DNA from 2 places in the Arthrobacter sp. NPDC058130 genome. Region 2 is predicted to be linked to the other one. Evidence: predicted binding sites of a transcription regulator. Region 2 holds the regulator's gene; the other holds the start of a gene.
What was found. The regulator HrcA, encoded in region 2, represses chaperone genes, less so after heat shock. The targets are predictions, from matches to a motif close to TTNGCACTCGNNNNNNNCGAGTGCNAA.
Positions count from the first base shown of each region.

Region 1 (3,279 bases), 260 kb from region 2:
TCTGAAACACCCACCACCGGCCGCAGCGTTCTGATCACCGGCGGAAACCGGGGAATCGGCCTGGCCATTGCCGAGTCCTTCCTGGCTAACGGCGACAAGGTGGCGGTGACCTTCCGCAGCGAATCGGCGCTGCCCGAGGGCATCCTCGGCGTCAAGGCGGACGTTACAGATGAGTCCTCGGTGGACGCCGCGTTCGCGGAAGTCGAAGCCGCCCACGGTCCCGTCGAAGTACTCGTCGCCAACGCCGGCATCACCAAGGACACGCTCCTGATGCGCATGAGCGAGGACGATTTCACCTCGGTGATCGATACCAACCTCACGGGCGCTTTCCGGGTCATCAAGCGCGCGTCCAAGGGCATGATCCGTGCCCGCAAGGGCCGCGTGGTGCTGATCTCTTCTGTCTCCGGCCTGTACGGCGCGCCCGGCCAGATCAACTACTCGGCCTCGAAGGCCGGCCTTGTAGGCATCGCCCGTTCGCTCACCCGCGAGCTCGGCGGGCGCGGGATCACCGCGAACGTGGTCGCACCCGGCTTCATCAACACGGACATGACGGCCGAGCTGCCCGAGGCCACGCAGAAGGACTACCTGACCAAGGTCCCCGCAGGTCGCTTCGCCGAGGCCTCCGAGGTCGCCAACGTGGTTCGCTGGATCGCCAGCGACGAGGCGTCCTACATCTCGGGGGCGGTCATTCCGGTCGACGGCGGCCTCGGAATGGGCCACTGACTCAGGAGAGCCAGAACGACGCCGGACACGGCGCACGCGACTGAGGCAGCGGACGACGGCGGATACCGCCGTCGTCCGCTGTCTCCGTCCGCCGCCTTAGTTCGCCGCCGCGGATCCTCCGTGCCGGGCCTTTTGCCGGGCCTTTTTGCCCTTGGCACCCGAACCCCGGGAGCGTCTAATGGCCTCACAGCCCCAACCCATGCCATGGCCGGGGCGTGGACGCAGGAGGAAAATCATGAGTGATCTCAGCAAGTGGATGCCCTCGGACATGCTGGAGCCGGTCCGCCGCTTCCTCGACGGTGATCTGTCCATAGCTCCCGGGATCAAAATCGAACAGTTCCAGGAGGGCAGCACCCTGGTGGTTCGGGCAGAGGTGCCCGGGATCGACCCGGACCAGGATGTCGACGTCTCGGTCAGCGAGGGCATGCTGCACATCGCGGTGGAGCGGCAGGAAACATCCGAGCATAAGAGCAAGGCCGGATATCGCTCAGAGTTCCGCTACGGCCGGTCCTCCCGGAGCATTGCGCTGCCCGCGGGGGCGAAGGAAGAAGACATCACCGCCACGTACAAGGACGGCGTGCTGGAGGTCCGCGCACCGGCTCCCGAGGTGCTCACGGGGGAAACTTCGAAGAAGATCAGGATCGACCGCAGCTGACCCACCTTCAGCGGGTCCCGGCCATGACACCTCGGGAACTACGCTGCCGGGGCTTCTTTGTGGACGCTCAACAACTGCAAAGGCACGATCCGCTGGCATGATGGATTGCAGACCCACAGTGTTTGGACGTTTGGAACAAAAGGAGCTCGTATGGGACTGCTGGACAACAAGACTGCGATCGTTACCGGTTCGTCGCGCGGAATCGGCGCCGACGTCGCCAAGATCCTGGCCGGCGAAGGTGCGGCCGTGGTCGTGAACTACCGCCAGAAGGCGCCGCGCGCCAACAAGGTCGTCTCGGAGATCGAAGCCGAGGGCGGCCGCGCGGCGGCCGTCGGGGCGGACCTCACCACCCAGGAAGGCGTCCAGGCCCTCGCCAGCGCCGCCATGGAGAACTTCGGTTCGCTGGACCTCCTGGTCCTCAACGCCTCCGGCGGCATGGAGAGCGGAATGGAAGAGGGCTACGCGCTGAAGCTGAACCGCGACGCCCAGGTGAACATGCTCAACGCCGCCGTGCCGCTGATGCCCGAAGGCTCCCGCGTGGTGTTCGTGACCAGCCACCAGGCCCACTTCATCGGCACGGTTCCCACCATGCCCGAGTACGAGCCCGTGGCCCGCAGCAAGCGTGCCGGCGAGGACGCCCTGCGCGAACTCGTGCCGGCCCTGGCGGAAAAGGGCATCTCGCTCGTGGTGGTTTCCGGCGACATGATCGAGGGCACCGTCACGGCCACTTTGCTTGACCGGTCCAACCCCGGCGCCATCGAGGCCCGCCGCGCCGAGGCAGGCAAGCTGTACTCGGTCAAGGAGTTCGCCGCGGAGGTCGCCAAGATGGCCACCGCCGACGTCGAGACCGGCCACACCGAATACGTCGGCGGTGCGGATTACTTCGGTAAGACCGCAGACACGACTGCCGAAACCGGCTCCCACTAGCAGCGCAGGCCCCCGGCCCGACCGGGATGGCACGTCGCGGCAATGTTTTCCAAACATTGCCGCGACGTGCCATCCCGCGGTTAACGCCTCAGACCCCCGCGATGTACCGTACAGCGTCGAGATAAGGCAGGCTGATGGCGGCGTCCGCAGCCGCACGGACGGCCGGCTTCGCGTTGAAGGCGACGCCGATTCCGGCGGCGCCGAGCATGTCCAGATCGTTGGCGCCGTCACCCACGGCGATCGTGTGCTCCATCGGGATACCCTCTGCGGCGGCCCACTCGCGCAGGTACTTCTCCTTCGCCGCCCGGTCGATGACGTCGCCGAGCACCTTGCCGGTCAGTGCGCCGTCGACGATTTCAAGTTCGTTGGCGATCCAGTAATCCAGCCCCAGGTCTTCGGCGATCGGCCGCAGGATCTGGTTGAACCCGCCGGACACCACGGCCACGGCGTGGCCGGCGGCCCGGAAGGCCGCCACCAGTTCGGCAGCGCCCGCGGTCAGCCTGACCTCGGCGCGGACCGATTCGACGACGTCCGCCGGCAGCCCCGCGAGGACAGCCACCCGGGCGTGCAGGCTCTGGGCGAAGTCCAGTTCCCCGCGCATGGCCGCCTCGGTCACGGCCGTCACTTCCTCGCGCTTGCCGGCATAGGCGGCCAGGAGTTCGATCACTTCCTGCTGGATGAGGGTGGAATCGACGTCCATGATGAGGAACTTTCGCGGCGCATTGCGCAGTCCCGCGGGAACCAGCGCGGTGTCCACGCCGTCGATCCCGGAGGCAGCCAGGGTACGGCGCGCCCCGGTCAGTGAAGCATCCAGTGAACCGTCTACGGAATCGTCCAAAGTACAGTCCGCCGCATGCACCTCGAAGCGTGCGTCGCCGGTACGGTTTTCGACCCCGACGCCCAGCCCCGCGGCCGTCAGGAGCGAACGCAGCCGCTGGATGTCGGGAAGGGAAAGTTTCAGGCCATAGCTGACC
Region 1 covers NZ_JBHVTV010000002.1:342,351-345,629, forward strand. The annotation lists gene ACFVTM_RS05695 (beta-ketoacyl-ACP reductase) at 1-723, shown strand, start outside; gene ACFVTM_RS05700 (Hsp20/alpha crystallin family protein) at 959-1,378, shown strand; gene ACFVTM_RS05705 (SDR family oxidoreductase) at 1,529-2,305, shown strand; gene serB (phosphoserine phosphatase SerB) at 2,394-3,279, opposite strand, start outside.
Region 1: a site for HrcA is predicted at 875-901, ahead of ACFVTM_RS05700 (Hsp20/alpha crystallin family protein). Genes of this name have one in related genera too.

Region 2 (3,279 bases):
CCGGGTCACTTCACGCGGGCTGATGCCGCCTTCGGGGCCCACGATCAGCAGCACTTCACTGAATCCGGAGTCGGCGGCGGGCGCGGTTTCCAGCCACGATTCCAGGACGTCCCGCAGCGGGCGGACGGCGTCTTCGTGCAGGATGACGGCCAGATCCGCGGCAGCCACGGCAGCCTGCAGCCCGGCGCCGTCGACCGCCGCCCGGACCTCCGGGATCCAGGCCCGGCGCGCCTGCTTGGCTGCCGCCGTTACCACCGATTGCCACTTGGCGTGTGCCTTCGCGGCCCGTTCGGCCTTCCACCGCACAATGGACCGCTCCGCCTGCCAAGGAATGACGGCGTCGATGCCCAGCTCGGTGGCTGTTTCGACCGCAAGTTCGTCGCGGTCGCCCTTGGCGAGTGCCTGCACAAGCACCAGCCGGATCCCGGGCCGCGGCTCGTCCGCAACATCCACGCACTGGACGGTCAGCTCACCGGGCGCGACCGCGGTTACCGTGCCGGTCAGGCGCTTGCCCGCGCCGTCGGCGATGTCCACGGCCTCGCCGACGGCGATCCGCTTGATGGTGACGGCGTGGCGGGCCTCAGCGCCCTCAAGGACGAAGGCGGAGCCGGGGACCTGCTGGTCCAGGGTGCCTGGGGCGGTGAAGAAGACCGGGTTACTCACCGCTACAGGTTACCGAGCCGGTCCCGGAGTTTCGCGAAGACGCCGCCGCTGGCCGCGAGCTTTCCTGCCGTGAAGTGTTCGCCGCGCAGCTTGGCCAGCTGGCGGAGCAGGTCTTCCTGGGCGGCATCGAGCTTCCCCGGCGTTTCCACCTGCAGGTGCACCTTCAGGTCGCCACGCCCGTGGCCGCGCAGATGCGTGACGCCGAGTCCGCGCAGGGTGATGACCTCGCCCGACTGCGTGCCGGCCTTGACGTCGATCTCCTGCTGCCCGTCGAAGGTGTCGAGGGAAATCTCGGTGCCAAGGGCGGCGGCCGTCATGGGGATGTTGAGGCTCGCGTGCAGGTCGTCGCCGTCGCGGACATAGGTGGCATCGTTGTTGACCCGGATCTCCACGTACAGGTCACCGGACGGGCCGCCGGCGGGCCCTGCCTCGCCCTGCCCGGAGAGCTGGATGCGGGTGCCGGTGCCGACGCCGGCCGGAACCTTGACGGTCAGCGAGCGGCGGCTGCGGATCCGGCCCTGGCCGCTGCATTCGTTGCAGGGGTCCTGGATCACGGTGCCGAAGCCCTCGCAGGAACCGCAGGGGGCCGAGGTCATGACCTGGCCCAGGATGGAGCGCACAGCGCGCTGGACCTGGCCACTGCCGCCACAGATGTCGCAGCGCACCGGGTGGGTGCCCTCGCGGCAGCAGGAACCCTCGCAGGTGGGGCAGACCACAGCCGTGTCGACTTCGAGCTTCTTGTTGACGCCGAACACCGCGTCGCGGAGGTCGATCCGGACGCTGATCAGCGCATCCTGGCCGCGGCGGACCCGGGACGCGGGCCCGCCCTGGCCGCCGCCGGCGCCGAAGAAGGTCTCGAAGATGTCCTGGAAGGCGAAGCCCTGGCCCGAGTAGCTGCCGCCGCCGAAGCCGTTGTCGGTGCCGTTCTCGTTGCCGGTGGTGTCGTAGACGCGGCGCTTCTGCGGGTCGGAAAGGACCTCGTAGGCGTGGGTGACGGCCTTGAACCGGTCTGAGGCGTCTTCTCCCGGGTTCACGTCGGGGTGCAGGGTCCGGGCCAGTTTCCGGTAGGCCTTCTTGATCTCCTCCCCCGTTGCGTCGCGGGAGACTCCAAGAACGTCGTAGTGGCTGCTCAAAGTGTGTATCTCTTCCTTGTTGTACTGCCTGTGGGGCACTGCCTGCGGGGCAAGAAGTCGTGCTGGGTCCGGGCCCGTCAGGGCCCCAGGATCCTCGAAAGGTAGCGGGCCACCGCGCGCACGGCGGCCATGGTGGTGGGATAGTCCATCCGGGTGGGCCCAAGGACGCCGACCTTGGCCGTGGCGTCCGGCCCGTAGGCGGTGGCCACGACGGAGGCCTCGGCCAGGCCGTCGTAGGGGTTTTCCCGGCCGATGCTGACGGTTACGCCGCGCGGGTCTTCGGCCATTTCGCTGAGCAGGCGGAGCATGACCACCTGTTCCTCGAGCGCCTCCAGCACTGGGCCGATGCTGAGCGGGAAGTCCACGTTGGAGCGTGCGAGGTTGGCCGTACCGGCCATGACCATCCGCTCTTCCCGGCTGCTCGTGGCCAGGGCTTCAAGGCCACGAGCCAGGGCGTGGGCTGCTCCACGGCGCGCCGGCGGGCCGCTGTCGACCACCGTGGGCAGAAGCTGGGGCAGAAGGCTCAACGGTGTTCCGGAGAGGCTCGTCAGGAAACTTGTGCGCAGTTCCGCGAGGGCGTCGTCGGGAATGTCCTGCCCGACGTCGATGACGCGCTGTTCCACTTTGCCGGTGTCCGCAATGAGGACGATCAGCACCTTCCGGGGTGCCAGCAGCACGAACTCAATGTGCCGCACCCGTGCGCGGCTCAGCAGGGGATACTGTACGACGGCGACCTGGTTGGTCAGGTGGGACAGGAGCCGCACGGTCCGGTCGAGGACGTCGTCGAGGTCCTCGGATCCTTCCAGCAGCGCCTGGATGGCCCGGCGTTCGGCCAGGGACAAGGGCTTGACCGCTGAGATCTGGTCGACGAAGAGCCGGTAGCCCTTGTCGGTGGGGATCCGGCCGGCGCTCGTGTGCGGAGCCGTGATCAGGCCTTCGTCCTCCAGCGCCGCCATGTCATTGCGGATCGTGGCACTGGAAACACCAAGATGGTGACGCTCCACGAGCGCCTTGGAACCAACGGGCTCACGCGAATGGACGTAGTCCTCCACGATGGCGCGCAGCACTTCGAGTTTGCGCGGTTCGCTCACGCTCCACCTCCAATCGACTGTCCCGCAGTCGGTGCCGCCCGCGTTGTCCGGTTCGCGCCCAATACTGGTGCGCGTGGCCCGCAACGGGTCAAGTGTTAGCACTCGACATGCCTAAGTGCTAACCAGTCTAATATGAGTCGCCGCGTTGTTAGCATTGGATTCGCTCCAGGCGTGGCCCGCGGGATCGCGTTTCCCGTCACACCGGGCGCCGGGACCGTGGCAACTGCTGCAGGCGCCGGGCCCTTGTGGTCCGGCGAAGGCCACGGAGAGTTCCACTGACCGCCGTACATTCCGAGTGCAAAGTTAGCGTGTAGAGATGTCGTACCAGAACTGGGGACCCCAGGACCTGTCCGCCCCCGCCAAGACCGCCTTGCCGGAAGTCCCGGTGGAAC
Region 2 covers NZ_JBHVTV010000002.1:602,022-605,300, forward strand. The annotation lists gene ACFVTM_RS06965 (16S rRNA (uracil(1498)-N(3))-methyltransferase) at 1-663, opposite strand, end outside; gene dnaJ (molecular chaperone DnaJ) at 666-1,796, opposite strand; gene hrcA (heat-inducible transcriptional repressor HrcA) at 1,874-2,887, opposite strand; gene ACFVTM_RS06980 (DUF3097 domain-containing protein) at 3,204-3,279, shown strand, end outside.